DNA from 3 places in the Streptomyces sp. NBC_00503 genome. Region 1 is predicted to be linked to each of the others. Evidence: riboswitches for the same ligand, from Rfam matches in the RefSeq annotation. Region 1 holds a riboswitch; each other region holds the start of a gene.
What was found. A riboswitch is a leader RNA that binds a small molecule or an ion and turns the genes downstream of it on or off. The one in region 1 is predicted to bind cyclic di-AMP.

Region 1 (10,258 bases):
GGATATCAGACCTTTGTATACGACGTTTGTTAATGCCGGCCGCTTGCCATGTTTACGGCAGGTTGCAAAGTCCTCACCCTGATCCGGTACGCCCCGGCCGCGCGGTCCACGTGCGCCGCGGTCAGCATCCGGGCCCGCTCGGCGTCGCCCCGGGCCACCGCGTCCACGATCGCGCCGTGCTCCGCCCAGGACTCCACGGGCCGCGCCGGGGACTCCACCACGTACATCCAGGCCAGCTTGTGGCGCATCTGGGTGAGCAGCGTGATCAGCCCCGGACTCCCGGACGCCTGGGCGAGCGTCTCGTGGAACCAGCCGCCCAAGGAGCGCAGATCCTCCCCCTGCCCCCTCCTGGCCCTCTCCTGCCCCAGCCTGACCAGCCCCCGCAACACCTTGAGGTGGGCCTCGCCGCGGCGCCGGGCGGCCCGCGCGGCTGCGAGGGGCTCCAGCAGCAGCCGCAGCTCCAGGAGGTCGGCCGCCTCCTGCTCGGTCGGCTCGGCCACGCAGGCGCCCGCGTGCCGGCGGGTGGTCACGAACCCCTCGGACTCCAGCGTGCGCAGTGCCTCGCGCACCGGGACGCGCGAGACTCCGTACCGGCGGGCCAGCACCTCCTCGGTCAGCCGGCCACCGGGCTCGAACACCCCGGAGACGATGTCGTCGCGGATTGCTGTGCATACCGTGTGCGCGGGAATACGCAAGACCGGACCTCCGCCTTTTTCGTATGGCTGTGCGCCCTGCGACTCTATTGCAACACACGATAATTTCCGAGAGCGGCCGGAAATACGAAACATTCACACAACGCGAAGGCCCCGGCTCGGATAGAGCCGGGGCCTTCGGGAAGACGCGTGACGCGGCGGGGCGTCGTGCGGTCTGCGTCAGACGTTGACGCCGTGGGAGCGCAGGTACGCGACCGGGTCGATGTCCGTGCCGTACTCGGCGCCGGTACGGGCCTCGAAGTGCAGGTGCGGGCCGCTGGAGTTGCCGGTGGAGCCCGACAGGCCGATCTGCTGGCCCGCGGCCACCTGCTGGCCGACGGAGACGCTCAGCGAGGTCATGTGGCCGTACTGGGTGTAGGTGCCGTCGGCGTGCTTGATGACGACGTTGTTGCCGTACGCGCCGCCCCAGCCCGCCTCGACCACGGTGCCCAGGCCGACCGCGTGCACCTCGGTGCCGGAGGCGGCGTGGAAGTCGATGCCGGTGTGGCTGCCGGAGGACCACATGCCGCCGCCCGCGTGCCACTGGGTGCTGACGTAGGAGTCCGTGATCGGGGCCACGAAGGTGTTGAGGCGCTTGCGCTCCTCGTCGCGGGCGGCGCGCTCGGCGGCCTCGCGCTCGGCCTTGGCGCGGGCTTCGGCCTTCGCCTTGGCCTCGGCGGCCCGCTGCTTCGCGTCGGCCTCGGCCTGCGCCTTGGCGGCGGCGGCCTCGGCGGCCCGCTGCTGGGAGTGGGCCTGGGCCTGGATCTCGCCGGCGAGTTCGTCGGCCACCACGATGGTGTTGAGGCCGGTGTCCTCGACGGAGGGGGCCTTGTCCGCGGCGAACGCCGGGCCGGCCAGGGAGCCGACGACACCGGTGGTGACGACGGCGGCTATACCGGCGTAGCCGGCGGTCTTGCGGCTCAGACGGCTGGAACCACGGTGCTTGCCGGCGGCACGACTGCCAAAGGCCATGAAGGGGTTGATCCTTTCCTTCCCTCTCGCCTACCGGGTTAGCTGACGGGTTCGGAGCAGGAAGGTCTCCTACGGGCCACCTCTCACGAGGCGGTCCGATTCACCCCAGGGACACATGTGGGTCCCCGGCTCCCCAGGCTCGCGCCTGACGGGGACTCGGCGATCGCTGTCCGGTGCCGCGGGCGCGGCGGTTACAACTGACGGACAGCACGGCCGACGCTAGGCGGATCATCAGTCAATCGCCAAACAGACACGCCTTTTTGTTGCGTACGCCACACCGCATACAAGCAACCACACGACTAAATGGACAAAAGGGGCCCCTGCGGAAATACCGCCTGAGCCCCTCCGATGGCCGACGAACGGCCGCACCTCGTCCGGTCAGTTGGTGACCACGGTCACTTCGCCGATCCCCAGGGCCCGTACGGGCTCCTCGATCTGCGAGGCGTCGCCCACCAGCACCGTGACCAGGCGGTCCACCGGGAAGGCGTTGACGACCGCCGAAGTGGCCTCCACCGTCCCCGTCTCGGCGAGCCGCGCGTACAACTGCGCCTGGTAGTCGTCCGGCAGCTCCTGCTCGACCTGGTCGGCGAGGGTGCCCGCGACCGAGGCGGCCGTCTCGAACTTCAGCGGGGCCACGCCCACCAAGTTCTGCACCGCCACGTCCCGTTCGGCGTCGGTCAGGCCGCCCTCTGCGAGGGTGCGCAGCACCTTCCAGAGGTCGTCCAGGGCCGGGCCGGTGTTCGGGGTGTCCACCGAGCCGCTGATGGCGAGCATCGAGGCGCCCTTGCCGTCGGCGGTGGAACGCAGCACCTGGCCGAAGGCGCGCACGCCGTAGGTGTACCCCTTCTCCTCGCGCAGCACCTTGTCCAGGCGCGAAGTGAGGGTGCCGCCCAGGCAGTACGTGCCGAGCACCTGGGGCGCCCAGACCCGGTCGTGCCGGTCCGCTCCGATACGGCCGATCAGCAGCTGCGTCTGGACGGCTCCGGGCCGGTCCACGATGACCACGCGGCCGCGGTCGTCGGCGGTGATCGGCGCGACCGGGCGGGGCTCGGTGGTGTCACCGGTCCACGTGCCCAGGGTGTCGGCCAGGACGGCGTCCAGGTCGATGCCGGTCAGGTCGCCGACGATCACCGCGGTGGCGGTCGCGGGGCGTACGTGGGCCTCGTAGAAGGCACGTACGGCCGCGGAGTCGATCCGCGCGACCGTCTCCTCGGTGCCCTGGCGCGGGCGGGAGATCCGCAGGGACTGCGGGAACAGCTCCTTGGAGAGCTGCTTGGCGGCACGGCGCTGCGGGTTGGCCGACTCGTGCGGGATCTCGTCGAGCCGGTTGCGCACCAGGCGGTCGACCTCGGCGTCGCTGAAGGCCGGCGCGCGCAGCGCCTCGGCGACCAGCCCCAGCGCCTTGTGCAGGCGGGAGGCCGGAACCTCCAGGGAGACCCGCAGGCCCGGGTGGTCGGCGTGCGCGTCGAGGGTGGCTCCGCAGCGCTCCAGCTCGGCCGCGAACTCCTCGGCCGAATGCTTGTCGGTGCCCTCGGACAGGGCGCGGGCCATGATGGTGGCCACGCCGTCCAGGCCCTCGGGCTCCGCGTCGAGCGGGGCCGCGAGGTTGATCTCGACCGCGACGACCTGCTGGCCCGGCCGGTGGCAGCGCAGCAGGGTCAGGCCGTTGGCCAGGACCCCGCGGTCGGGGGCCGGGAAGGCCCACGGCTGCGGCTCGCCGGCCTGGGGGCGCGGGTGGAAGGTCATCGTGACGGCTGCGGTGTCGGCTGCGGTGTCGCTCACTGCTCCGCCCCTTCGTTCTCGTCGCTGTTCTCGTCGGCGTCCTCGGCGTCGTCCACCGCGATCGGCTCGTACACGAGCACCGCGCGGTTGTCCGGGCGCAGTCGGGCGGCGGCCACGGCCTGGACCTCCTCGGCGGTGATGTCGAGGACCCGCTGGACGGCGGTCAGCGCCAGCTGCGGGTCGCCGAACAGCACCGCGAAGCGGCACAGTTCGTCCGCGCGGCCGGACACCGTGCTCAGCCGGTCCAGCCATTCGCGCTCCAGCTGGGCCTGAGCGCGCTCCATCTCCTCGGCCGTCGGGCCCTCGGCGGCGAACCGCGCGAGCTCCTCGTCCACGGCCGCCTCGATGGCGGGCACCTCCACCCCGCTGGAGGTCTTGACGTCCAGCCAGCCGAGGGAGGGCGCGCCGGCCAGGCGCAGCATCCCGAAGCCGGCCGCGACGGCGGTCTGGTCGCGGCGGACCAGACGGTTGTGCAGCCGGGAGGAGTCCCCGCTGCCGAGGACGGTCAGCGCCACGTCGGCGGCGTCGCACTCGCGGGTGCCGTCGTGCGGGAGGCGGTAGGCGGCCATCAGCGCACGGGCCGGAACCTCTTCGACGATCTCCTCGCGCAGCTGCTCGCCCATGATGTCGGGGAGCGAGCCGTCGCGCGGCGGCTGCTTGCCGTCGTGGGCGGGGATGGTGCCGAAGTACTTCTCGACCCAGGCGAGCGTCTGCTCGGGGTCGATGTCGCCGACGACCGACAGCACCGCGTTGTTGGGCGCGTAGTACGTACGGAAGAAGGTGCGCGCGTCCTCCAGGGACGCGGCGTCCAGGTCGGCCATCGAGCCGATCGGCGTGTGGTGGTACGGGTGGCCCTCCGGGTAGGCCAGAGCGGTCAGCCGCTCGAAGGCCGTACCGTACGGGACGTTGTCGTAGCGCTGGCGGCGCTCGTTCTTGACGACATCGCGCTGGTTCTCCATGGACTCGTCGTCCAGGGCGGCCAGCAGCGAGCCCATCCGGTCCGCCTCCAGCCACAGCGCGAGCTCCAGCTGGTGGGTCGGCATCGTCTCGAAGTAGTTGGTGCGCTCGAAGCTGGTGGTGCCGTTGAGGGAGCCGCCGGCTCCCTGGACCAGTTCGAAGTGGTCGTTGCCGGACACGTTCTGCGAGCCCTGGAACATCAGGTGCTCGAAGAGGTGAGCAAGGCCGGTACGCCCCTTGACTTCGTGGCGCGAGCCGACGTCGTACCAGAGGCAGACCGCGGCGACCGGGGTCAGGTGGTCCTCGGACAGCACCACGCGCAGGCCGTTGGCCAGCCTGTGCTCGGTCGCTGTGAGGCCGCCGGAGCCGGCCTGGGCTGTGGCCGTGTGACCCATGGGCATGTGGTCCCTTCGATCGCGATGCAGAGATTCCTGTCAGACCTGCCACTGTATGCAAGCGTGTCGGCGACCGGAGAAGTTCCCGGCCCAGTCCTGGGTCGGAGTCGGCGTTGTCGGTGCCTCGGGCCACAATGGTCCGCGTCACCCCTGTCCGAAACCCGGCCAGGCCCACCCGCACACCCCGTGAGAGCTCAGCTCATCCCGATTCTTGGTTAAGGAGCCGCGCAGCGATGGCCCGCCGCAGCACGAAGACCCCGCCGCCGGAGGATTTCGAGGAGAAGATCCTCGACATCGACGTCGTCGACGAAATGCAGGGCTCCTTCCTCGAGTACGCGTACTCGGTGATCTACTCCCGAGCCCTGCCCGACGCACGCGACGGCATGAAGCCGGTGCACCGGCGCATCGTCTACCAGATGAACGAGATGGGCCTGCGCCCCGACCGCGGCTACGTCAAGTGCGCGCGCGTCGTCGGCGAGGTCATGGGCAAGCTCCACCCGCACGGAGACGCGTCGATCTACGACGCCCTCGTGCGCATGGCGCAGCCCTTCTCCATGCGTCTCCCGCTGGTCGACGGCCACGGCAACTTCGGCTCGCTCGGCAACGACGACCCGCCGGCCGCGATGCGGTACACCGAGTCCAAGATGGCCGACGCCGCCTCGCTGATGACGGACGGGATCGACGAGAACACCGTCGACTTCGCCGCGAACTACGACGGCCAGGAGCGCGAACCGGTCGTACTCCCGGCGGCGTACCCGAACCTGCTGGTCAACGGCGCGTCCGGGATCGCGGTCGGCATGGCCACCAACATGGCTCCGCACAACCTGGGCGAGGTCATCGCGGCCGCCCGCCACCTGATCCGCTACCCGGAGGCGGACCTGGAAGCGCTCATGCGCTTCGTACCGGGTCCCGACCTGCCCACCGGCGGCCGGATCGTGGGCCTCGCGGGCATCAAGGACGCCTACGAGAGCGGCCGCGGCACCTTCAAGATCCGCTCGACGGTGACCCTGGAGGACGTGACCCCGCGCCGCAAGGGCCTGGTCGTCACCGAACTGCCCTTCACGGTCGGCCCCGAGAAGGTCATCGCGAAGATCAAGGACCTGGTCGGCTCGAAGAAGCTCCAGGGCATCGCGGACGTCAAGGACCTCACCGACCGCTCGCACGGCCTGCGCCTGGTCATCGAGATCAAGAACGGCTTCCACCCGGAAGCCGTGCTGGAGCAGCTGTACAAGCTGACGCCGATGGAGGAGTCCTTCGGCATCAACAACGTCGCGCTGGTCGACGGACAGCCGTTGACGCTGGGCCTCAAGGAGCTCCTCGAGGTCTACCTCGACCACCGCTTCGAGGTCGTGCGGCGCCGCAGCGAGTTCCGCCGGGGCAAGCGGCGCGACCGCCTGCACCTGGTCGAGGGCCTGCTGGTGGCCCTGCTCGACATCGACGAGGTCATCCGGATCATCCGGGACAGCGACAACTCCGCCCAGGCCAAGGAGCGCCTGATGGAGCGCTTCTCCCTGAGCGAGATCCAGACCCAGTACATCCTGGACACCCCGCTGCGCCGGCTCACCCGCTTCGACCGGATCGAGCTGGAGTCCGAGCGCGACCGGCTGACCGGCGAGATCGACGAGCTGACCGGGATCCTGGACTCCGACAACGAGCTGCGCAAGCTGGTCTCCTCGGAACTGGCCGCGGTGTCGAAGAAGTTCGGCACGGAGCGCCGTACGGTGCTGCTGGAATCCGCCGGAACCCCGGTCGCGGCGGTGCCGCTGGAGGTCGAGGACACCCCCTGCCGGGTGCTGCTCTCCTCCACCGGCCTGCTGGCCCGCACCGCGAACGCCGATCCGCTTCCCGAGGAGGAGGGCGGCGCCCGCGCCAAGCACGACCTGATCGTCTCGCAGGTCGCCGCCACCACCCGGGCCGACATCGGCGCGGTCACCTCGTACGGGCGTCTCCTGCGGCTCTCGGTGATCGACCTGCCGCAGCTGCCGGACACCCACGCCGCGCCGAACCTGGCGGGCGGCGCCCCGGTCTCGGAGTTCCTCTCCGGGCTCGAGGCCGACGAGAAGGTCGTCTGCCTGACCTCGCTGGACGAATCGGGGCAGGGCCTGGCGCTCGGCACCGAACAGGGCGTGGTCAAGCGGGTCGTGCCGGACTACCCGGCCAACAAGGACGAGCTGGAGGTCATCACCCTCAAGGACGGTGACCGGATCGTCGGAGCGGTCGAGCTGCGCACCGGCGAGGAGGACCTCGTCTTCATCACCGACGACGCCCAGCTGCTGCGCTACCCGGCGAGCCAGGTGCGCCCGCAGGGCCGCCCGGCGGGCGGTATGGCGGGCATCAAGCTCGCCGACAACGCCAAGGTGATCCACTTCTCGGCCGTCGACCCGGCGCGCGACGCCGTGGTGTTCACGGTGGCCGGCTCGCACGGGACGCTGGACGACTCGCTGCTGTCCGTGAAGCTGACCCCGTTCGACCAGTACCCGCGCAAGGGCCGGGCCACCGGCGGCGTCCGCTGCCAGCGGTTCCTCAAGGGCGAGGACCTGCTGGTCCTGGCCTGGGCGGGCGGCTCTCCGGCCCGCGCGGCGACGGCCAACGGCAGCCCGGCCGCGCTGCCCGCCGTCGATCCGCGACGCGACGGCTCCGGCACCTCGCTGCCGGTCGCGGTCGCGGCACTGGCGGGGGCCGCGCTGTAGGGAGTTCCAGGTCATTCGGGGGGTACGTCCGGGGGACGTACCCCCCGAATGGCGACTAGTGTTTTCCCTCTTGGCACTGTCGGTGGGGCGGGGAGACACAGAACTGATGAGTCGTCGGTCGGACGGATCGATCAGGGACTGGGCCGAAGCCCAGCGCCGGACCCAGCAGATGCAGCTGGTCCGGCAACGCGAGGCGGAACACCCCCAGCGGCCCTACGAAGGCGGTGGGGTCCGGGGGCAACGGCAGCAGCAGGCAGCCGACCGGCAGCACCGCGACGCCGAGGCGCAGCGGCGTTCCGCGCAGCTCGACGCCGAGGTCGAGGCCCTACAGGTCCTGCTGGTCACCGGATGCAGGGCACCGGCGTTCCGAACGGCGGCCATGGTCCGGTCGGAACAGCTGGAACCGTTCGCCCCGGGAAGCCTGGCGCAGCCGGTGGCGCTCCCGCGCATCGATCAGTTCCAGCAGCAGAGCAGCGGCTGGACCCTCGGCTCCGGCCAGCGGGCGCAAGCGGAGCGGGATGCGCACGCGCGGTACACGGCCGCCTGGCAGGCCGCGCAGGCGGCCGAGACGCAGCGGCAGCACCAACTGGCTTCGTACCGGCAGCAGTACGACACCTGGGCGGCGGAGCAGCTCACCGGGATCCGGGCGCACAACAGCGGACTCGCCGAGCTGGCCGCCGCACTGCGCGCCGGCGACCCCGAGGCGGTGGTGGAGTACTTCTCGGCCGCCCTGTACGTCTCGACGGCCTGGCCCGAGGCGCTGCCGAGGCAGGTGGCGGCCGCCTACGACCCGGGGGCGCGCCAGCTCGTGCTGGACTGGGAGCTGCCCGGGTACGCGGTGGTGCCGGAGGCCAGGTCGGTCCAGTACCTGCCGAGCACGGGCCAGTACCGGGTGAAGCCCCGCCCGGCGACGGAGCGGCGGGCGCTGTACCGGGACCTGCTGGCGCAGTGCGTGCTCCTGGTGCTGCGCGAGCTGTACGCGGCCGACGAGTTCGGGGTGCTGGACTCGGTCCTGGTGAACGGCTTCGTGGACCGCCCCGATCCCGTGACGGGACAGGAGGCGCAGTTCGTCCTCGCCACGGTGACCGCGGCACGCACCACGTTCGAGGGACTGCGGCTGGAACAGGTCAGCGCGGTGGACTGCCTCGTGGAGGGCTTGCGCGGGCAGCTCTCGGCGAAGCCCGACCAACTGACCACGGTGCGTCCAGGGCGTCGCCCCGGCGAGGTCGGCACGGTCGTCGGCCACGGCGGGCACGCGGACGACGAGGAGGAGCCGGACCTCTTCGCGATGGACCCCATCGCCTTCGAGAACCTGGTGGCCGAGCTCTTCCGGGCGATGGGCATGGAGGCGGTGACCACGCAGCGCTCGGGCGACGGCGGCGTGGACGTCGAAGCGCTGGACCCGGCCCCGATCCGGGGCGGGCGGATCGTGGTGCAGGTCAAGCGCTACCGCAACACGGTCCCGCCGACGGCCGTACGGGACCTGTACGGCACGGTCCAGGACCGGGGGGCGAACAAGGGGGTGCTCGTCACCACGGCGACCTTCGGGCCCGGGTCGTACACCTTCGCCAACGGCAAGCCCCTGGAGTTGGTTCCCGGGGCCGAACTCGTGGAGCTGCTGCACCGGCACGGACTGCGCGGACGCCTCGGCGGGGGCGCGCCCGACGCGGCCCCTGCCCCGGTGCCGGCCCGGCCGACGGCGCAAGAGGCGCCACCCGCCGATCACAACGTGCTCGGCATGTCCTGGACCGGCGCGGTCGCGCTCGACGTGTGCGCGCTGGTCTGCGAGGGCGGCCGGGTGCTGAGCGAGGAGCACTTCGTGTTCTTCAACAACCCCCGCACCCCTGACGGTTCGGTACGGACACACGCGCACGCGGCGCCCGACAAGGCCGCCTTGCTGGTGGCCTTCGACTCCCTGCCGCACCCCGCCGACCGGCTGGTCCTCGTGGCGGCGATCGACCCTGAGGTCGATCCGGACGCCGACCTCGCGGGCTTCACGGACGCCCGGATCCGGCTGCTGGACACCACCGGCGAGGAGTTGGGCCGGCTGGAGGTCTCCGACGGCCGCGCCGGTGAAACCGCCCTGGTCCTCGGTTCCTTCCGGCGCCGCCCGAGTGGCGACTGGGACTTCGTCCTCGGCGGCAAGGGCTACCCGGGCGGCCTGGAACCCCTGCTCGGCGACTTCGGCATCGAGGTCGTCTGAGCGGAGGCGGCCGGTCTCAGAAGTCCTCGGGGTCGGCGTCCGGCTCCGGCCCGGCTTCCTGCTCCGGCCCGGGCTCCTGCTCCGGCGCCGCCGGGCGGTCCACGTAGCGCAGGACGCCCCACATGGATTCCGGGCGGCCGTGCTGCGGCTGCGCCTCCCGGCACGCCTCCAGTTCGCGGAGCAGGTCCGGGCCGTCCGTGCCCGAGCCGATCAGGACGAGCTGCGTCAGGCGCGGCTCGCCCCGGCCCCAGGGGTGCGGGGAGAAGCGGAGGAACCGGCCGACCGCGTGGATCTCGTAGCGCTCCTGGTGGCCGGGGACGCCGAAGTAGACGAAGCCCTTGATCCGGTAGAGCCCGGCCGGGCGGCGGTCGAGGAACTCGATGAACCGGCGCGGGTCGAGGGCCTGCTCGGAGACGAACTCCGTGCTCTCGTAGGCGGCGTGAACGTGGTCCGCGTGACCAGCGGCGGCGCCGTCGTGGTCGCCGTCGTGGTCGTGCGCCTGGGCCAGCAGGTCCTCGAAGGACAGCTGCCCCCGGGTCTGCTCCCACGGCCGCCGGTCGAAGAGCA
Region 2 (10,258 bases), 830 kb from region 1:
CCGCGGCCCTACGAGCCCACCGCCTCCGACTCCTCGCGGCCCGCCGCCGGGGCGACCGCCTTCGGGAGCTCCGGCTCGGCAGCGGGTACGGGCTCGGGGGCGGGAGCCGGCCCGGCCGCCACGAACGGCCGCCACCAGGCCCCGGCGGGCGCGTCCGCCGCGCCCGGTTCGAACGGCTGGCCCGGAATCGGCAGGGCGATCGCCGCCCCGGCCCCTTCGGCCGCGGCCACGGTGCCCTCGCCCGGCTCGTCCCACGGGTGCGGGGCCAGGTTGAAGGTGCCCCAGTGGATCGGCAGCATCGTGCCGTGCGGTGCCCCGCCCTGGAGGTCGAGGTGGGCGCGCATGCCCTCCTCCGGGGTCATGTGGATGTCGGGCCAGTACTCCGAGTAGGCCCCGATCTGGATCATCGTGGCGTCGAACGGGCCGTGCGCGGCGCCGATCTCCTTGAAGCCGGGGAAGTACCCCGTGTCTCCGCTGTGGTACACCCGGTGCTCGTCGCCCGCGACGACCCAGGAGGCCCACAGGGTGAACTGCTGGTTGCGCAGGCCGCGCCCGCAGAAGTGGCGGGCCGGGGTGGCCGTCAGCGAGAGCCCGGCGACCTCGGTGGTCTCGTTCCAGTCGAGCTCTCGCACCCGGTCTGCCGGGACGCCCCAGCGCTCCAGGTGGGCTCCGACGCCGAGCGGGACCGCGAAGACCGTGTTCGCGCCGGCCAGTTCCTTGATCGTCGGCAGGTCGAGGTGGTCGTAGTGGTCGTGTGAGATCACCACGACGTCGACCTCGCCCAGCGAGGCCAGCGGGACCGGCACCGGGTGCAGCCGCTTGGGCCCGGCGAAGGGGAAGGGGGAGCACCGGTCGCCCCAGACCGGGTCGAAGAGCACCCGGCGCCCGTCGATCTCGGCGAGCACGCTGGAGTGCCCCATCCAGGTCAGCCGCAAGCCGCTGACCGGCGGCTTCGCCAGCTCGGCGAGGGTCGTCGGGTAGACCGGGATGGGCGCGCCGGGGTTGCGCCGGAGCCGCTGCTCCTTGTGGAAGTAGATCTTGGCGAACTCCGCCATCGAGCCGGACGGCCTGGTCCGGGCACCGACGGGATTCTGGAACACGCCGTCGGCGAAGTTCGGCGAGCTCCGGATCCGGTCCAGCCGGGCACCGGAGGGGTCGGCTCCGAAGGCTTCGGGCCGCAGGGCGCGCAGCCGTGGACGCAAGGGACGGGAGCCGGTCAAGGCGCCTCCTGGGAGGGGTGGGGACAAGACGTTCTCATGGCTTACCACCATCCCAACGCACGGCACTGCCGAAGGATTCCATTTCGCGCCCCCGAACGCGCCCCGGCCCCAGCCCCCGTCCCCGCCCCGCCCGCGCACTGGCGCCCGTACCTACAGCGGCAGCAGGTCGGGCCGCTTCGGCTCCACGTGGTCCCCGGAGGACTCCCCGCGCAGCCGCCGCCCGATCCACGGCACCAGGTACTCGCGCGCCCACTGGATGTTGTCGCGGGTCACGTCCACCGAGCCGCGCGGCCGCATCGGCGGCCACGGCTGGTCCGGGTCGGCCGGGGTGTCCAGGCCGAGGACCTGGGCGGCGCGCAGGGCGACCCGCGTGTGCCCCTCGGGCGAGAGGTGCAGCCGGTCCTCGTCCCAGGCCCGCCGGTCCTGTACGGACTTCAGCGACCAGAGGTCGAGCACGGGGCACTCGTACCGGTCGGCGATGGAACGCACGTGCGCGCTGTACGTCGCGATCTTGCCCCGCATGTGCTTGAGGACCGGCACGTCCCGCGTGTCGAAACCGGTGGTGATCATGACCTGGCCGACCGATCCGGCGAGGTCGGCGACCGCCGTCTCGAACCGCTGCGCCACGTCGTCCGGGTCGCTGCCGGGCCGGATGATGTCGTTGCCGCCCGCGCAGAAGGTCACCAGGTCGGGGGCGAGCTCCTTGGCCCGGGGGACCTGCTCGTCCACGATCTGGTCCAGGAGCCGGCCCCGGACGGCCAGGTTCGCGTACCGGAAGTCGTGCTCTTCGCGCTGATCGGCCAGGAGTACGGCCAGCCGGTCCGCCCAGCCGAGAAACGTTTCCCCGGGTCCCGGGTCCCCAACGCCTTCGGTGAAGCTGTCCCCGATCGCCGCGTACGAGCCGATGGTCTTGAGTGTCGTCGTCGTCGCTGCCACGGGACCACATCCTTCACCCCGGCGCCCGACCTACGCGACCGTAGCCAAGGTTTGACGGACCGTGATCTTTACCACCCGCCGCACGAGGAATAGCCGGTGGAACGGCAAATGGACGGAGAACGGGACGGAAGAACGCGCGTGGGGCCGGGACCCCCCTCGGGTCCCGGCCCCACGCGTGTTCCCACCGGATGCGGCCAGGTGCCGTCAGATGCTGACGCCCTTGGACCGCAGGTAGGCCAGCGGGTCGATGTCCGAGCCGTACGAGGGGCCCGTGCGGATCTCGAAGTGGAGGTGCGGGCCGGTCACGTTGCCGGTGGCACCGGAGAGACCGATGTGCTGCCCGGCGGTGACGCTCTGGCCGACCGAGACGGACAGCTGGGAGAGGTGGCCGTACTGGCTGTACTTGCCGTCCGCGTGGCGGATGACCACCTCGTTGCCGTACGCGCCGCCCCAGCCGGCCGAGACGACCGTCCCGGCGCCGACGGCCTTGACGGTGGTGCCGGTGCTCGCGATGAAGTCCACACCCGTGTGGTAGCCGCTGGACCACATGGAACCGGCGAGCTTGTACGGGGTGGAGATGCCGCCGCCGACCGGGGCGACGAACCCGGCGGAGGCCGGGGCGGCCTGCTGCTGGGCGGGGGCCGCCTTGGGGGCGGGCGCGGCCGGGGCTTCGACCGCCGACCCCTCGGAGGCGCCCTCGTCCGAACCGGCCGCGTCCGAGGAGGACCCGCCCTCGGAGGAGTCGTCCTGCGCGGCGTCCGAGGAGTCGTCCGACGAGGTGTCAGCCGAGGCCTGGGAGGCCCCTTCGGCCGGCGCCGGCTCGGAAGCCCGGGCCGCGCCCGCGGCGCCGAGGGTCAGCTTGAGGCCCGGGTGGATCAGCGACGGGTTGGAGCCCACGGCCTCGCGGTTGTCCGCGTAGAGCCGCTCCCAGCCACCGGTGAGGTGCTGCCGCTCGGCGATCTTGGAGAGGTAGTCCCCCGGCACGACCGTGTAGACGGTGGAGGCGGCCTGCGCCGCGGCCGGAGCGGCCTGGAGCGTGGCCGGAACCTGGGCGACCCGCGCCGCCTGGACCGGCGCGGCGGCGGTCGCCGCGGCCGGGGCGCCGGCCGCGTGGGCGCCGGCGGCCCCGAGCAGCGGGAGCGCGAGGGCCGCGCCACCGGTGCCCGCAACGGCGAAACCGCGGGATATGGAGCGGGACTTCGGGCGGCGGTGCTTACCCGTTGCGGTCATGGCGAATTCCTCTCCGACGCCTGCGAGGTGAGCTGTCGGGTTCGGACGGGAGATGTCCGGCCATATCAGTGCCGGTGAACGGCGCATGTATGACTTCACCCCGAGCTGTCCCGTTGTAAAGATCCGATACGGAAAGATCCGATGCGGATCGGGAGCAGCGGCTTACCTGGTTCCCCCGCTCCTGCCTCGCGCGTGAATAGTCGGGTGCGGTTGCCGGACGGCGGCAGGATTAGGCGGTCCGTCCGGATCGATCGCGAACGTAATCGAGTCCGGCCGCACAGAACAAGTCACGAATTACCTGAATGATTCTCAGGAATGGCGGCCCGCAGGAATTCCGGTCACCCTGCGTCCATTCCGAGCCTTCAACAGCCGCCCCGACAGGGCAATTCGGCATTGACGATCAGGCACTCACGGTCACCGTATGATCTGGCTCACGGGGAGGCGTCCGATCTCGCCTCTCGCTATGGCAAGTTGTTCCCAACCAGCGTAATTCGGACACCCTCGACGACCACACAGAGGAGGCCCCTGTGACCCAGCGGATACCCCAGACCTCACAGTCGGACCCGGAACTGACCGGCGTGCGCAACTTCCGTGACGTGGGCGGGCTGCCGACCACGGACGGGCGGAAGGTCAAGCCGGGACGACTGTTCCGAAGCGGACATCTCGCACATGCCACCGAAACCGGGGCGGAGTTCCTCGGCTCGCTCGGGCTGCACACCGTCTTCGACTTCCGCAACGGCGCCGACCACGCGCTGGAGGGCCCGGACGTCGAGCTGCCCGGCGTGCGCAACGTGAACATCCCGCTGTCGGACCCGGCCGACGGCCGGGAGTTCTGGAAGATGGTCCGCGACGGGGAACTCGGCCAGCTCCACGAGGTGCTGGGGGACGGCAAGGCCGCCGAGCGGATGACCCGCTCCTACCGCGGGATCATCAGGACCCGCACCGCCGAACACAGTCGGGTGCTGCACGCCCTCGCCGAGGACAGCGTCCCGGCCCTGATGCACTGCGCGGCCGGCAAGGACCGGGCCGGCCTGTCGATCGCCGTCACCCTGCTCGCGCTGGGCGTGGAGCGGGAGGCGATCGTCACCGACTACCTGGAGTCGAACGCCCCGCACAACCGCTACCGGGTCCGCCGCAGCAGTGACGCGGCCGAGGCCCGCACCCCCGAGGTGATGGAGCTGCTCGCCCCGCTCTTCGACGCCCGCGCCCAGTACCTGACCGCGGCCTTCGAGACCATCGACGAGGAGTGGGGCGGGGTGGAGCGCTACCTCGCCGAGGGTCTCGGACTCACGCCCGAGACCCTCGACAGGCTGCGCGACCAGCTGCTGGACTGACGCCCCGCGAGGCGGGCCGTCGCGCCGACCGGATCACCTGAACCGGATCACCGGTTCGCGACGGCCTGCTTCACCAGCGTCCGGCCGAAGTCCCACATCAGCGCGCCCCCGCCGTGCGCCTCGTCCATGACCTCGCGGAAGGCCCCGACGAACCGGTCCACGTCCGCCTCGTCCACGATCAGCGGCGGAATGAGCTTGATCACTTCCAGGTGGTCCCCGGACACCTGCGTGAGGATCCGGTGCTTCTGCAGCAGCGGCACCACGACCATCTGCGCGAACAGCCCCTTGCGGGCCGCCTGCAGCATGGTCCACCGGCTCCGCAGCCCCAGTGAGGACGGCCGGCCGAACTCGATGCCGATCATCAGGCCGCGCCCCCGTACCTCGTGGAGCAGTTCGTACTCGTCCACGAGCGCGGCGAGCCGGCCGCGCAGCAGGTCGCCCATGGCGCGGGCGTTGGCCACCACCCCCTCGTCCTCCATGACCGAGAGCACCGCGAGCCCGGCCGCCATCGCCTGCGCGTTGGAGCCGAAGCTCGCGGAGTGCACGAGCACCCGGTCCATGGAGGAGTAGACGCGTTTGAAGATCCAGTCCTTGCCCAGGGTGGCACCGACCGGTACGTAGCCTCCGCTGAGGGCCTTGGCCACGCACACCAGGTCCGGTTCCACTCCGGCCTCGTGCTGGTAGGCGTAGAACTCCCCGGTGCGTCCGAGGCCCGTCTGCACCTCGTCCGCGATCAGCAGGGCCTTGTGCCGGTGCAGCAGCTCCTGCGCGGCGAGCAGGAATCCGGGCGGGGCGGCGAGCACCCCCTTGCCCTGGATCGGCTCGACCACGAGGGCCGCCACGTCCCCCTTGCGCAGTTCCCGCTCCAGTGCGGCCAGGTCGCCCAGCGCGATCCCGGTGTCGGGCAGCAGCGGGCCGAATCCCTCCCGGAAGCCGCCCTCCCCGTTCACCGAGAGCGAGCCGGCCGTGAGCCCGTGGAAGGCGTGGTCGCAGTAGAGGATCCTGGGCCGCCCGGTGGCGTACCGGGCGAACTTCAGGGCGGTCTCCACCGCCTCGGTGCCGCTGTTGCCGAAGAACACCCGGTCCAGGTGCGGGCTGTAGGAGAGCAGCTTCTCCGCCAGCAGCCCGGGCAGCGGCTGGCAGTCGAAGCGGGTGAGGTCGGCGAGCTGGGCGTCCAGGACGTCGTGCAGGGCCTGTCTGACCACCGGGTGGTGGCGGCCCAGGCCCATCACCCCGAACCCGGCGAGCATGTCGAGGTAGTCGTTGCCCTCGGCGTCCCAGAAGTGGGCTCCCTCGGCCCGCTCGTAGACCTTGTCGAAGCCGATGGTGTGCAGCATCCGGGGCAGTTGGTGGTTGAGGTGACGGGCGTGCAGCTCGTACCTTTCCCCACCGCGCGCGGCCAGCAGTGCGCCGAGGTCGAAGCCCCCGGCCCGGTCCGCCCGGCCTCCCTCCCCCGCCCGGCCCCCGCTCATGCCGAGGTGCCCCGGCCGCCCACCGTCTCCCGCGCCGCGCGCAGCGACTCCTTCAGGGAGCCCATGGTGGCGAGGACCGCCGTGGGCTCGTACCCGCAGTGCGCCATGCAGTTCGCGCAGCGCGGGTCCTTTCCGCGGCCGTACTTGCTCCAGTCCGTGTCCTCGACGAGTTCCCGGTACGAGGGCACGTAGCCGTCGCTCATCAGATAGCAGGGCCGCTGCCAGCCGAAGAGGGAGTAATTCGGAATGGCCCATGCGGTGCAGGGGAAATCGACCTTGCCTTCCAGGAAGTCCAGGAAGAGCGGGGAGTGGTTGAGCCGCCAGCGCCGCCGGTTTCCGCCCGCGAAGGCCTTCTTGAAGAGTTCGCGGGTCTGTTCCACGCCGAGGAAGTGCTCCTGGTCGGGGGCCTTCTCGTAGGCGTAGGCGGGCGAGATCATCATTTCGTCGACCTGGAGGTCGTCATTGAGGAAGTTGAGGACCTCGATGATGGTCTGCGGGGTGTCGGTGTTGAAGAAGGTGGAGTTGGTGGTCACCCGGAACCCGCGCTTCTTCGCCTCCTTGATGGCCGCGACCGCCTCGTCGAAGACCCCTTCCTTGGCCACGGACTCGTCGTGGCGTTCGCGCAGTCCGTCGATGTGCACGGCGAAGGCGAAGTAGGGGGACGGGGTGAACTTCTCGATCTTCTTGCGGAGCAGCATCGCGTTGGTGCAGAGGAAGACGTACTTCCGCTTCGCCACGAGCTGGCGCACGATCTCGTCGATCTGCGGGTGCATCAACGGTTCGCCGCCGGCGATGGACACCATCGGCGCGCCGGACTCCAGCACGGCGCCGACGGCCTGGGCCACGGGCATGCGCTGCTTGAGCACCCCGGCCGGGTGCTGGATCTTTCCACATCCCTCGCAGGCCAGGTTGCAGGCGTAGAGAGGTTCCAGCTCGACGATGAGCGGGAACTTCTCGCGCTTGCGGAGCTTCTGTTCGAGCAGGTACGTCCCGACCCTGATGGTCTGTCGCAGTGGCATGGCCATCTGGCTCACCTCCTGGGGAGCAGCAAAGAACGGTGCCAGTCATAAAACGCGGGCAGTACGGCACGCAGTACGCGAAAGGCCGATATTCCTCCGCGAACAGTGCCAATACGGACGAGCTCATGCTCCGGAGCGTCCACGATCACCCGGACGGCCGCAACCGGGCGGTCCGCGCCGGGTCCGCCGGGTCCGGCGGAGCCTCCCCGGGCCGCGGTCCACAGGGTGGCCGCCGATTCCATGTCGACCCCGATGGCGCCGGTGGCGCGCAGTTCCGCGCGCTCCTGGCCCCGGACGACGTGGTCGGATCCGGTCAGTGCACCGAGGTGTACGGTCCGGCCGGGTACGGCCCGGGCCAGCGCCTCGGCGAGCAGGGCGGTACCGGCGCAGGCGACCGTGCCGCGCGGGTCCCGGGTCTCCTCGGCGACGATCAGGTCGCCGGGGCTCATGCCGGGCAGCAGCCCGGCGCAGAATCCGGTGGCCAGCACCGCGGCCCCGCGCAGCGCGGGCCCGGCCAGGGCGCGGCCGACGGCGCGTTCGGCCGCGCGGGGGCCCATGCCGGTGCGCAGGACCTCGTAGCGCTCCGGCGCGCCGGCCGCGCTGCCGCTGCGCAGGGCCGTCCGCTCGATGCGCAGCGCACAGGCGACGAGCAGCGGGGGCGGGCCGGTGGCGGCTTCGCGGTCCGGGCGCATCAGGCCCCCTCGCCGGCCGGGGAGGCCGCGGGGTGCGCGTCCGGGGCTTCGGCGGGGTGTGCGGCCGGGGAGACGGGCACGGCCGGGAACACGCCCGGATCCGCGTACCGGCCGTCCGGGCCGAACGGCTCCCCGTACAGGTAGCGGCCGAGCGCCGTCAGCGGGAACACCTGTCGGTACAGGTGGTAGTTGATGGAGAAGTCCCAGGGGAATCCGGTCCCGGTGAAGTACGGCTCGTCCCAGGTGCCGTCCGCGCGCTGGGTCCCGACGAGGTACGCGATGCCCCGCCGGACCGCGTCCCCCTCGCGCTCCCCCGCCGACAGCAGGGCCATCAGCGCCCAGGCCGTCTGCGAGGCCGTCGAGGGGCCCTTCCCGGCCCAGGACGGGTCCTTGTAGGAACGCTGGTCCTCGCCCCACCCGCCGTCCTCGTTCTGTACGGATTCCAGCCAGCCCACGGCCCGCCGGATCGCGGGGTGCGAGGGGGCGAACCCGGCGGCGGTCAGGGCCGGGACCACCGAGCCGGTGCCGTAGACGTAGTTGGTGCCCCAGCGGCCGAACCAGCCGCCCTCCTGCTCCTGTTCGGCGAGCAGCCAGGCGATTCCGCGCCGGGTGCGGGCATCGCCCGCCTTGCCCTCGACGGCGAGCATCTCGACGACGTGGGCGGTGACGTCCGCCGACGGCGGGTCGATCACCTCGCCGAAATCGCAGAAGGGCAGCTTGTTGGGCAGGGGGCTGGTGTTGTCGGCGTCGAAGGCGCCCCAGGCGCCGTTCTTCGACTGCATGCCCAGATTCCAGGACACCCCGCGGGCGATGGCGGCTTCGAGGCGCGCCGGGTCGGGGTGTTTGACTCGGCGCAGCGCGAGGACCACCTCGGCGGTGTCGTCGATGTCGGGGTAGTTGTCGTTGTGGAACTCGAACGCCCAGCCGCCCGGGGCCAGTTGGGGGCGGCGCACGGCCCAGTCGCCGCTGCGCACGATCTCCTCGCCGAGCATCCAGTCGGCGGCCTTGACCAGGGCCGGGTGGTCGGGGCTCAGTCCGGCGTCGGCCAGAGCGATGGCGGCCAGGCAGGTGTCCCACACCGGGGACTGGCAGGCCTCGATCATCCGGGCCCCGTCCGCGCGCCAGACCGCGAACCGGTCCAGGGACTCCAGCCCGGCCCGCATCACCGGGTGGTGCAGGTCGTAGCCGAGCAGGTGCAGGGCGATGACGGAGTACACGGCGGGCGGCTGGATCCCGCCCCAGCAGCCGTCGTTCTCCTGGCGCTCCACGATCCAGCGGCCGGCGCTCGCCATGGCCGCCTTGCGCAGGCGGCGCGGGGCGAACCGGCGGTAGACGTGCAGGGCCTTGTCCATCCGCTGGAAAGCTCCGCCCCAACTCGCGAGCGGGGAGAGCCTCTTGACCGGGTTCGGGTTCCGCGCGTCGGTGTGCAGCTCGTCCAGCGCGAAGGGGGCCGGGCGGACCGGGCGCAGCGCGGAGACCACGGTGAGCGGGACGATGGTCTGCCGGGCCCAGCAGCCGAAGTCGTAGATGTTCAGCGGCACCCAGGGCGGCAGGAAGACCAGCTCGGGCGGGAGTTCGGGCAGGTGGTCCCAGTTCCACCAGCCGAACAGCGCCAGCCAGATGCGGGTGAAGACACGGGCGCCCGCGATTCCCCCGTGGGCGCGGATCCACGCGGAGGCGCGGGCCATGTGCGGGGCGCCCGGGTCGTCCCCGGCGAGGCGCAGGGCCACGTAGGCCTCGATGGTGGCGGAGAGGTCCGGGGGGCCGCCGTGGAAGGTGGCCCAGGTTCCGTCGCTCTGCTGTTCTCCGCGGATGAACAGTCCGGCGGCGTGCGTGGTCGCCTCGTCGCGGATCCCGAGGAACTGCCGCAGCAGCAGGTCCTCCGCGTCCATGGTGACGTTGGTCTCCAGGTCGCCCTTCCACCAGCCGGCCTCGTCCTGCCGGTCGAGCAGGTTGCGCACCGCCCTCGCCGTCGCCTCGTGCGCGTCGCGCAGCGGGCCCGGCGGGGTCCCCTCCTGTGTGGCGCCCTCGCGGATGGCGCTGTCCGATGCGGCTGCGGTGGGGCCGCCGCCGTCGGTCGTCGCTGTCATGGCTTCCCCTTTGTGTGCAGTGTCCTCTGCTGTCCTGGGGTTCGCCGTCGGCCGGTACTACTGGCAGGCAGTACCGGCCGGCGACTGGCGAGTCATATGCGCGTACGGGTGGCGATCACCTCTTGCGCACGACGACGAAGTCGGCGAGGGCCACGAGCTGGTCGCGCACCTTCTGGTCCATGTCCACGTCGTCGAGAGCCTTGATCGCCACCGCGTGCTGGCGACGTGCCTCGTCGGCGGTCCACTGGCGGCCGCCGGCCGCCTC
Region 3 (10,258 bases), 2.9 Mb from region 1:
CAGATCGCCCTCCACGCTCATGTCGCCCGAGACCCAGGCCCGTGCCAGCCCCAGTTCGCCCGGCTTCCACAGCAGGCGGCGCAGGGCGCGGCGGCTGTGGAAGACGAGGACGGGGCCGGTGGGCGGGCCCGCTTCACTGCCGTCCCAGGCCCTGACGCGCACGGGCAGGGGGGCGCCGAGCAGGGTCTCGGCCACAGCGGCCAGCCGCGGCGCGGCGTCGGTCATGGCACACACCTCCGATAACGGTTCGACCCAAGCCTCTACCCCACCTCGGGGGCGGACAATCCGCCGGACACGCCGAAGGGGCCGCCCGCACCACGGATGGCGGGCGGCCCCTTCGGGGTCACGCTGGGGTCATGCGGTGGAGGTCCGACCGAACCCGGTCAGGAGGCCTTGGCCTTCTCGGCCGGAGCGGCGGCCGGAGCCGGCGCCGGCTTGGCGGCCTCGTAGAACTCCTCGCGGGGGGTCTCCAGGGCACCGAGGGAGACGACCTCGCGCTTGAGGAACATGCCGAGGGTCCAGTCGGCGAAGACGCGGATCTTGCGGTTCCAGGTCGGCATGGCCATGCCGTGGTAGCCACGGTGCATGTACCAGGCGAGCCGGCCCTTGAGCTTGATCTTCATCCCGCCCATGACGATCATCGCCACGCCCTTGTGGAGGCCGAGGCCCGCCACCGCACCCTTGTTGGAGTGCGCGTACTCCTTCTGCGGGAAGCCCCGCATCCCGGAGATGACGTTGTCGGCGAGGACCTTGGCCTGGCGCAGCGCGTGCTGGGCGTTCGGCGGGCACCAGGCGTTCTCCACGCCGGCCTTGCGGGCGGCGAGGTCGGGCACCTGGGCGTTGTCGCCGGCGGTCCAGATGTAGTCCGTGCCCTTGACCTGGAGGGTCGGGTCGGCGTCCACGTGGCCGCGCGGGCCCAGCGGCAGGCCGTAGCGGGCCAGCACCGGGTTGGGCTTGACGCCCGCGGTCCACACCAGGGTGTTGGAGTCGACCTCGAGGCCGTTCTTCAGCACCACGTGGCCGTCCACGCAGGAGTCCATGGAGGTGTTGAGGTAGATCTCGATGCCGCGGGACTCGAGGTGCTCCTTGCCCCAGGTGCCGAGCTTGGGCCCGACCTCGGGAAGGATCTTGTCGGCCGCGTCGACCAGGATGAAGCGCATGTCCTCGCGCTTGATGCTGGTGTAGTACTTCGCGGCGTCGCGGGCCATGTCCTCGACCTCGCCTATGGTCTCCGCGCCGGCGAAACCGCCGCCGACGAAGACGAAGGTGAGGGCCTTGCGGCGGACGTCCTCGTCCGTCGTGGACTCGGCCTTGTCCAGCTGCTCAAGGACGTGATTGCGCAGGCCGATGCCCTCTTCGACGCCCTTCATTCCGATGCCCTGTTCGGCGAGGCCGGGGATCGGGAAGGTGCGGGAGATGGCGCCGAGCGCGATCACCAGGTAGTCGAAAGGCAGCTCGTACGCCTCGCCGACCAGCGGCGTGACGACGGCGACCTTGCGGTCCTGGTCGATGCTGGTGACCCGGCCGGTGAGAACCTCTGCCTTGGGCAGCACGCGTCGCAGCGGGACGACTACGTGCCGAGGCGAGATGCTGCCTGCGGCCACTTCGGGGAGGAAGGGCTGGTAGGTCATGTACGAGCGCGGGTCGACGACCGTGACGGTCGCCTCGCCGTAGCGCATCTTCTTCATGATGCGCTTGGCTGCGTACAGGCCTACGTACCCACCTCCTACAACGAGGATCCTGGGACGCTCCGTGGTGCTCATGGAACGAGTATCCAGCACCCCAAGGGGTGACGCTCGTGAGCCCCTTCACAAGGGCCTGGAGACCCTCTGCTACACTCCGCCGCCCACGTGACCGAGGTCATGGCGCGAAGCGGGAACCAGGGTGTAACGGGAGTCGTTGAACACCAGGCCTGAACTGGCCTCCAGCCCCTTAAGCGGAGTAGACCACCGGGTTCGTCGATACCTACTGCCGGACCCTCGCCGTGTCCGCCATTCGCACGAACGCTCGCAAAAAGAAGGCCCGGAGGGCCCCCGGGTCACCCAAAAGGCGCCTCAAGAGCCCTCACGGGCATCTTTTCCTTGTGAAGAACTTCACGAAGTTCATGTGGACGACGGGACCTAAGGCCCCCGAAGGGCCCCCGAAAGGGCCCGACCGGGCCGCCGGAGACCCTTCCGGGACCCTCGGGGCTCCCGTCAGCCGACCGACCAGGCGATGCCGTCCAGGATGTCGTGCTCCGAGACCACGACCTCCGTGGCGCCGACCCGCTCCATGATCGCCAGGAGGACCAGGGCGCCCGCCCCGATCACGTCCACGCGGCCCGGGTGCATCACCGGGATCGCCGCGCGCTCGGCGTGCGTCAGGCTCAGCATCCGCTCGCTGACCTCGCGGACCGTCTCGTACGGGATCCGCGAGTGGTGGATCGCCGAGGAGTCGTACTCCGCCAGGCCCAGCGCGATCGCGGCGACCGTGGTCACCGAACCGGCCAGACCCACCAGGGTGCGCGCCTCGGCCAGCGGGACGCTCTCGGCGGCCAGGTCCAGCGCCGCCTCGATGTCGGCCCGTATGGCGGCGACCTGCGCCCCGGTCGGCGGGTCGGTGACCGTGCCGTCGGCGGCCACCAGGTGGCGCTCGGTCATCCGAACGCAGCCCACGTCCACCGACCGGGCGGCCCGGACGTGCTCCTCGCCGACCACGAACTCGGTCGAGCCGCCGCCGATGTCCACCACCAGGAAGGGCTTCTCGAGGTGGTCGGTGCCCTTCAGTTCCTTCGTGGCGCCGGTGAAGGAGAACTCCGCCTCCTGGTCCCCGGAGATCACCTCGGGCTCCACGCCCAGGATGTCCAGCACGCCCCGCACGAACTCGTCCCGGTTCTCCGCGTCCCGCGAGGCCGAGGTGGCCACGAAGCGCACGCGCTCGGCGCCGAGCTCCTTGATGACCGCCGCGTACTCGCGGCAGGCCGCGAAGGTGCGCTCCAGCGCCTCCGGAGCCAGCCGGCCCGTCTTGTCCACGCCCTGGCCGAGGCGGACAACGGTCATCCGGCGGTCCAGTTCGGCGAACTCGCCGGTCTCGGGGTCCAGGTCCGCGACGAGGAGGCGGATGGAGTTCGTACCGCAGTCGACGGCCGCGACCCGCCTCACGCCTGCGGCTCCTTCTGCTCCGCGGACTGCTCCGAGGACTGCTCGACGGACTGCTCCGCGGACTTCTGCGCGCACGGGGTGACGCAGGCGCCCTTGGCCCACCACTCGGGCAGCATCGCCAGGGCCTCGTCGCCGAACGGGTTCACGCCCGGGCCGGCGGCCAGCGAGTGCCCGACCAGGACGTGCAGGCACTTCACCCGGTCCGGCATGCCGCCGGCGCTCGGGAAGCCCTCGAGCACCTCGATGGCGTCGCGGCGGGTGATGTAGTCCTCGTGGGCGGCCCGGTAGGCGGCGGCCAGCTCCGGGTCCTCGGCCAGCCTGGCCTGCATCTGCTTCATCACGCCGTTGGCTTCCAGCGTGCCGATGGCACCGGCGGCGCGCGGGCAGGTCAGGTAGTACAGCGTCGGGAAGGGCGTGCCGTCGGGGAGCCGGGGGGCGGTCTCCACCACGTCCGGCTGCCCGCAGGGGCAGCGGTGCGCGATGGCGCGCAGCCCGCGCGGCGGGCGGCCGAGCTGCTGCTGGAACGCCTCGATGTCGGCGGCGGTCGGCTCGGTCCGGTCGGTCTGGGGCGGGGGCGTCTGCATGCCTGGAGGAAGTCTTTTCGTAATCGTGGATGGGTGGGACTCAGTCGCCCGGGCGGTCGGCCTTGTCGACGCCGTCCCAGACGTTGGAGTACCAGGGCCGGTCGGTGGCGGCCTGTCCGCTGCGGCGGTGCTCGGCCGCCTCGGCTCCGGGGTCGTTCATGATGTAGCTGATCTCCCCCGGCCGGACGAAGTGCAGGTGCTTGCGCGCCTGCTGTTCCGCGTACGCGTTGTCCTGCCAGCGGGCCTTCTCGTCGCGCAGCCTCTCCAGCCGGTCCCGCGCGGAGACGGCGGCCTTCTGCTGCTCCGCGATCTCCGAGCGCTGGGAAACGTACTGGCGCATCGGATACGCGAGGGCGACGACCAGGGTACAGAGGACCAGGACGAGCAGGGCGGCCCGCCCGGTGAGCCGGCTGCGACGGACCTGGCGGCGGGACTGCGAGCGGTAGACGTGCGCCGCGGTCCGCTCGCCCAGCTGCTTGAGCCTGGTCGCGGTCGAGAACGTGGCGAACCGGTCCCGGTTCCCGGCCATTGATCCGCCTCCCCTATATACGCACTACGCAATACGTCCCCGCACACGGTACGGGACCGAGTGCGGGGACGTAGGGAGGCTTGCGCCCCTAAAGGACTGATCAGCCCTTGAAGCGCGGGAACGCGCTGCGGCCCGCGTACACCGCGGCGTCGTCGAGGATCTCCTCGATGCGCAGCAGCTGGTTGTACTTGGCGACGCGGTCCGAGCGGGCCGGTGCGCCGGTCTTGATCTGGCCGCAGTTCACCGCGACGGCGAGGTCGGCGATGGTGACGTCCTCGGTCTCGCCGGAACGGTGCGACATCATGCACTTGAAGCCGTTGCGCTGGGCCATCTCGACGGCGTCCAGGGTCTCGGTGAGCGAGCCGATCTGGTTCACCTTGACGAGCAGGGCGTTGGCCGAGCCCTCTTCGATGCCGCGGGCGAGACGCTCGGGGTTGGTGACGAAGAGGTCGTCGCCGACGATCTGGACCTTGGAGCCCAGGCGGTCGGTGAGGGTCTTCCAGCCCGACCAGTCGTCTTCGTACAGCGGGTCCTCGATGGAGACCAGCGGGTACGACTCGACGAGCTCGGCGTAGTAGTCGGTCATCTCGGCGGCCGAGCGGGACTGGCCCTCGAACTCGTACTTGCCGTCCTTGTAGAACTCGGACGCGGCGACGTCGAGCGCGAGCGCGATGTCCTGGCCCGGGACGTAGCCGGCCTGCTTGATGGCCTCGACGATGAGGTCGAGCGCGGCGCGGTTCGACTCCAGGTTCGGCGCGAAGCCGCCCTCGTCGCCCAGACCGGTGGAGAGGCCCTTGGTGTGCAGGACCTTCTTGAGGGTGTGGTAGACCTCGGCACCCCAGCGCAGCGCCTCGGAGAAGGACTCCGCGCCGATCGGGGCGATCATGAACTCCTGGATGTCGACGTTGGAGTCGGCGTGCGACCCACCGTTGAGGATGTTCATCATCGGAACGGGCAGCAGGTGCGCGTTCGGGCCGCCGAGGTAGCGGAAGAGCGGCAGGTCGGAGGCCTCGGACGCGGCGTGCGCGACGGCGAGGGAGACACCGAGGATGGCGTTGGCGCCGAGGGAGCCCTTGTTCTCGGTGGCGTCCAGGTCGATCATCGCCTGGTCGATCAGGCGCTGCTCGGTGGCGTCGTAGCCGACGAGCTCCGGGCCGAGCTGCTCGATGACGGCGAGGACGGCCTTCTCGACACCCTTGCCCATGTAGCGGTTGGGGTCACCGTCGCGGAGCTCTACGGCTTCGAACGCTCCGGTGGAGGCGCCGGACGGAACTGCAGCACGGCCGGTGCTGCCATCGTCGAGGCCAACCTCGACCTCGACCGTGGGGTTGCCTCGGGAGTCCAGGATTTCCCGGGCTACGACGACGTCGATGGACGGCACGAGCATCTCCTTCTGGGATGTGACGCAGAGTGTGCGGTGGCGTGTCAGGCCGTGGGACGGCCTTGCCGCTTAGAGCCTAACCGGCTCCGGGCCGTCGGCGACCCGAGCAACCGACCCCTGGGACGAAAAAGGGCCTGAATGCCCCTCTTACAGGACATAGGGCTCTTGCCCGGGGGCCCCTCCGGACCCGCCGTCAGGCCGAAGGCCCGGCAAAGGCCGGGCGAAGGCCCGGCACGCAGCACCGCCCGGCGCGTGGGGGGTTACGCGCCGGGCGGTGGAAATCCTGCGTGTTGCGAACGCTACTGCGGCTGTTGCCGCAAGGTTCAGCTGAGCTTCAGCTTCTGACCCGGGAAGATCAGGTCGGCGTCCGAGACGATGTCCTTGTTGAGCTCGAAGAGCTTCTCCCAGCCGCCGGAGACGTTGTTCGCCTCGGCGATGGTGCCCAGCGTGTCGCCGGACTTGACCTCGTAGGAGCCGTTGCCCGTCTTGGGGGCCTCGGTCTTCGGCTTGGCCGGGGCGGCCGGACGCTCGGAGCGGGTCGTGGCCTCGGAGCGCTTGGTCTCCTTCTTCGGCTCGGCCTTCTTCTCGGTCTTCTTGGTCTCGGCCTTCTTCGGGGCGGCCTCGGTGGAGCCGCCGCCGCCGGAGCCGGAGTTCGACAGGCCGACGCCGCAGGACGGCCAGGCGCCCTTGCCCTGGCCCTTGAGGACCTTCTCGGCGATGGCTATCTGCTGGGACTTGGAGGCCTGGTTGGCCTGCGCGGCGTACGCCTTGCCGCCGTACGCGGCCCACGTGGAGGACGAGAACTGCAGGCCGCCGTAGTAGCCGTTGCCCGTGTTGATGGCCCAGTTGCCGCCGGACTCGCAGGAGGCGACGCGGTCCCACTCGGAAGCGGTCGCGGCGGAAGCGGTGCCCGCGGCCATCAGCGGAGCCGCGACGGCGACACCGGCGACGCCGGCCAGCGTGACGAGCCGGACGGCCTTGGAGCCGCGGCGGTGCTTGCCCTTGGAAAGCAGCATGGAGTTCTCCTCACCGACGCCTTCGAGGTGAGCTGTCGGGTTCGGGCGAGTGAGTGCCCGGCCAGGCGACCTAGCGCCTGTCTTAACCCCTAGCCGGTTCCGTGACCGTCTCTCAACGGCCGGTTCCGGCGCCTACCTTGGTTCCCCCGCTCCTGCCTTCGGCGCTTGCGCGACGAGTGTTCCCCCCGGCCGCCGGCAGGATTCGGCGATGCGGTCGAAGGAGCCCGCGGTGGCGAGCGATTCAGAAGGTAGACAGGTCTCCCCCCGATGTTCAACGAGCGACATCGGGGAGAAACGGTGCCTACTTGCGCTCTCCACAAGGACGTTTGCGCAGGTGAGGACGGGGTTTGCGGAACCCTCCGGACCGGACACGCCAGTTGACCGGAAGAGACACATGTCTCACTTACAGAAAACGGACAATCAACTGATCTCGGGCGCCCCAAGTGTCGCTATTGGTGGGTTAGATCCAGGTTCTGGCCGGGCTTGATCAGGTTGGCGTCCTCGCCGATGACCTGCTCATTGGCCTTGTAGAGCGCGTTCCAGCCGCCCTTCACTCCCTTGGCGTCCGCGATGGCGGCCAGGCTGTCGCCCGCCTTCACCGTGTACGCAGGCTCCGACGCGGCATCAGATGTGACGGGGGCCTCAACCGCGGCCGGGCCGCGGTGCTTACCGGCACCCGACGCCCCGTCGGCTGCCGGGGCGGCCGGGTCGGTGGTGGCTCCCGGGGTCGCCGGGGCGGTCGGGTCGGCGGGAGTGGCCGGCGTGGCGGGCACCGTGGGCGCCTTCGGGTCGCCCGGGTGCGCGGGAGTCGTCGGCTGCGCGGGCGTCGCGGGCACGGTCGGGTCCGTGGACGGCGAGGTCGGGACGGTGGGGGCCGTCGGGTCCGCGGGAGCCGTGGGAGCCGTCGGGTCGCCCGGGAGCCCCGGAGTCGTCGCCGGAAGGTCCGGCTGCGGCATGACGGGCAGCGGGTAGTCGGGCAGCAGGAAGGACGGCGTCCCGGAAGGGGAGGGGGCCGGGGCCGCCGGGGTCGGGGCCCCGAAGTCCGTGGAGGGCCGGGGAGTCCCGAGGTACGGGATCTTGCTGTCCGGGCGGGACGCGGAGTGCGAGGCGGCGTTGCCGCCCCCGGGCAGGCCCGGGTCCACCTCGGCGGCGGGACCCTGCTGCGCGAGCCCGGCCGGCGCCCCGCACAGGGGCCACGCCTGCGGACCCTGGGAGGCCAGCACCCGCTCGCCCACCGCGATCTGCTGGGAGCGGCTGGCGAGGTCGGGGCGCTCGGCGAAGTCGAGCCCGCCGGCGTTCTTCCACTGCTCCTGGGTGAACTGCAGCCCGCCGTAGGCGCCGCTGCCGAAGTTCGCGCTCCAGGTACCGCCGCTCTCGCACTCGGCGACCTTGTCCCAGGTGGAGGTCTCGGCCGCACTCGCGCCGGTGGCCGCGAGCAGCGGCAGGGCGAGGGCGGAGCCGGTGACTCCGGCGGTGACGACAAGTGCGGGCACTTGTCGGGGGCGTCTGTGGCGGCCGTTCCCGGAACGCATGAGGCTGCACCTTTCGCATAACGGCGGGGTAACGGCAGAACCTAGCGGCCTTCGAACGCCTGTCACAAGTTCAGAGGGCTTCTGACTTCAGGTCAGGCTGGTTTCAGGTGTTTTGGGGGGTGAATCGGACCGGAAGCGTGCGCAGCCCGCGCATGATGAGCCCGCCGCGCCACCGCAGTTCACCGGCCGGTACGGCAAGTTCCAGATCGGGCAGGCGCGTGAGCAGCGTCGCGAGCGCGGTCTGGCCTTCGAGGCGGGCGAGGGGTGCGCCCACGCAGTAGTGGATCCCGTGCCCGTATCCGAGGTGCTGGTTGTCGGTCCGGGAGAGGTCGAGGGTGTCCGGCTCGGCGAACCGCTCGGGGTCGCGGTCGGCGGCCGCGAGGACCACCAGCACCGGATCGCCCGCCGCGATGTCCTGCCCGCCGAGGACGAAGGGCTCGGTGGCGAACCGCCAGGTGGCCAGTTCCACGGGGCCGTCGTAGCGGAGCAGTTCCTCGACCCCGGTGGCGAGCAGGGCGCTCTCGCCGGCCGCGAGGGAGGCCTGGAGTCGCTCGCGCTGGTCGGGGTTCATGAAGAGGGAGTGGACGCCGTTGCCGATGAGGTTGACGGTGGTCTCGAACCCGGCGAAGAGGAGGATGAAGGCCATGGCGGTGGCCTCGGCCTCCGTCAGGTGGTCGCCGTGGTCGCTGGCCCGGATCAGATCGGAGATCAGGTCGTCGCCGAGGTCGTCGCGCTTGCGGTGGATGAGCTCGCCGAGATAGGTCCGCATCTGCTTGACCGAGCGCGCGACTCCGCCGCGCGGGCCTCCGCCGTGCCGGATCATCATCCCGGCCCAGTCGCGGAAGTCGTCCTGGTCCTCCCGCGGTACGCCGAGCATCTCGCAGATGGCGTAGATGGGGAGCGGGAAGGCGAACTCGTGGATGAGGTCGGCCTCCCCCTTCTGTGCGAACCGCTCGATGAGGTGGTCGGTGATCTCCTGGACCCTCGGCGCGAACTCGGCGACCCTGCGCGGGGTGAACGCCTTCGACACCAGCCGCCGCAGCCGGGTGTGGTCCGGCGGGTCGATGTTGAGGAGGTGCGTCATCAGCTCCGCCTTGCGCTCCCCCGGGATCCCGGTCCTGCCCTTGGCGTGGGCCGATCCCGCATGGTGGGACGGGTTCTTGCTGAGCCGCTGGTCGGCGAGGGCCTGGCGGGCGTCCGCGTACCGGGTGACCAGCCAGGCCTCGACCCCGCTGGGGAGTTGGGTGCGGTGCACGGGGGCGTGCTCGCGCAGCCAGGCGTAGGCCGGGTACGGGTCGGTCGCGAACTCCCAGTCGAACAGGGTCGGACCGGCCGGGGAATCAGAGGGGGCGGCGGGGGCCTCGGGGGCCGCAGGGGCTTCGGGGGTCTGCTCGTGCACCCGAAGACCGTATCCCGCCCGCCACCCATCACCCCATATGGGCCATTCGTCGCGGCTGTCCGTAGATCAGCCCTGGCTTGACCTCACGTTCTCCGGCATTCCTACTTTCGGTTTTGTGGATGTGAGGATCTTGAAAAGCAGCTTTGCGGTGGTGGAGAGACGGGCCGAGCACGCGGTCAAGTTCTTCTACACCCACCTGTTCTGGCACAACCCCGGAGTCCGTGAGCTCTTCCCGGCCTCCTTCGAGGACATGGAGCGTCAGCGGGACCGGCTCTTCGCCGCGCTCACCCATGTGATCGCGCACCTGGAGAACGAAACTCTCCTCCCCTATCTACGCGACCTCGGCCGCGACCACCGCAAGTTCCTGGCGGGCCCCGAGCACTACGCGGCCGTGGGCGCCAGCCTGCTCGCCGCGCTCGCCGAAACCTCCGGCGAGGCCTGGACCCCGCCGGTGGAAAAGGCCTGGAGCGAGGCCTACCAGGTCATCGCCGACGCGATGATGGCCGGCGCCGCCTCCAGCGAGGACCCGCCCTGGTGGGACGCCGAGATCGTGCGCCACCTGCAGTACGGGGAGGACATAGCCGTCCTGACGCTGCGCCCGCACGCCCCTCTCCCCTATCTGCCGGGCCAGTACGTGAGCGTGAGCAGCGACCGGGTCCCGACGACCTGGCGCACCT

Region 2: another riboswitch for cyclic di-AMP. It lies ahead of OG490_RS31140 (LysM peptidoglycan-binding domain-containing M23 family metallopeptidase); the one in region 1 lies ahead of OG490_RS27745 (M23 family metallopeptidase).
Region 3: another riboswitch for cyclic di-AMP. It lies ahead of OG490_RS14665 (transglycosylase family protein); the one in region 1 lies ahead of OG490_RS27745 (M23 family metallopeptidase).

The regions. Positions count from the first base shown of each region.
Region 1 is NZ_CP107855.1:6,006,051-6,016,308, reverse strand. It holds gene OG490_RS27750 (GntR family transcriptional regulator) at 30-695, opposite strand; gene OG490_RS27745 (M23 family metallopeptidase) at 873-1,664, opposite strand; cyclic di-AMP (ydaO/yuaA leader) riboswitch at 1,677-1,836, opposite strand; gene OG490_RS27740 (M16 family metallopeptidase) at 2,043-3,410, opposite strand; gene OG490_RS27735 (M16 family metallopeptidase) at 3,443-4,798, opposite strand; gene OG490_RS27730 (DNA gyrase/topoisomerase IV subunit A) at 5,032-7,488, shown strand; gene OG490_RS27725 (restriction endonuclease) at 7,595-9,691, shown strand; gene OG490_RS27720 (CobW family GTP-binding protein) at 9,708-10,258, opposite strand, start outside.
Region 2 is NZ_CP107855.1:6,833,858-6,844,115, reverse strand. It holds gene OG490_RS31150 (MBL fold metallo-hydrolase) at 9-1,220, opposite strand; gene OG490_RS31145 (SGNH/GDSL hydrolase family protein) at 1,371-2,156, opposite strand; gene OG490_RS31140 (LysM peptidoglycan-binding domain-containing M23 family metallopeptidase) at 2,361-3,386, opposite strand; cyclic di-AMP (ydaO/yuaA leader) riboswitch at 3,389-3,599, opposite strand; gene OG490_RS31135 (tyrosine-protein phosphatase) at 3,914-4,720, shown strand; gene OG490_RS31130 (aspartate aminotransferase family protein) at 4,768-6,192, opposite strand; gene hpnH (adenosyl-hopene transferase HpnH) at 6,189-7,217, opposite strand; gene OG490_RS31120 (phosphorylase family protein) at 7,223-7,903, opposite strand; gene shc (squalene--hopene cyclase) at 7,903-9,993, opposite strand; gene OG490_RS31110 (polyprenyl synthetase family protein) at 10,109-10,258, opposite strand, start outside.
Region 3 is NZ_CP107855.1:3,154,599-3,164,856, forward strand. It holds gene OG490_RS14635 (cyclopropane-fatty-acyl-phospholipid synthase family protein) at 1-225, opposite strand, end outside; gene OG490_RS14640 (NAD(P)/FAD-dependent oxidoreductase) at 384-1,763, opposite strand; gene OG490_RS14645 (Ppx/GppA phosphatase family protein) at 2,196-3,140, opposite strand; gene OG490_RS14650 (DUF501 domain-containing protein) at 3,137-3,724, opposite strand; gene OG490_RS14655 (FtsB family cell division protein) at 3,765-4,253, opposite strand; gene eno (phosphopyruvate hydratase) at 4,354-5,640, opposite strand; gene OG490_RS14665 (transglycosylase family protein) at 5,958-6,650, opposite strand; cyclic di-AMP (ydaO/yuaA leader) riboswitch at 6,653-6,824, opposite strand; gene OG490_RS14670 (LysM peptidoglycan-binding domain-containing protein) at 7,100-8,143, opposite strand; gene OG490_RS14675 (cytochrome P450 family protein) at 8,286-9,581, opposite strand; gene OG490_RS14680 (globin domain-containing protein) at 9,730-10,258, shown strand, end outside.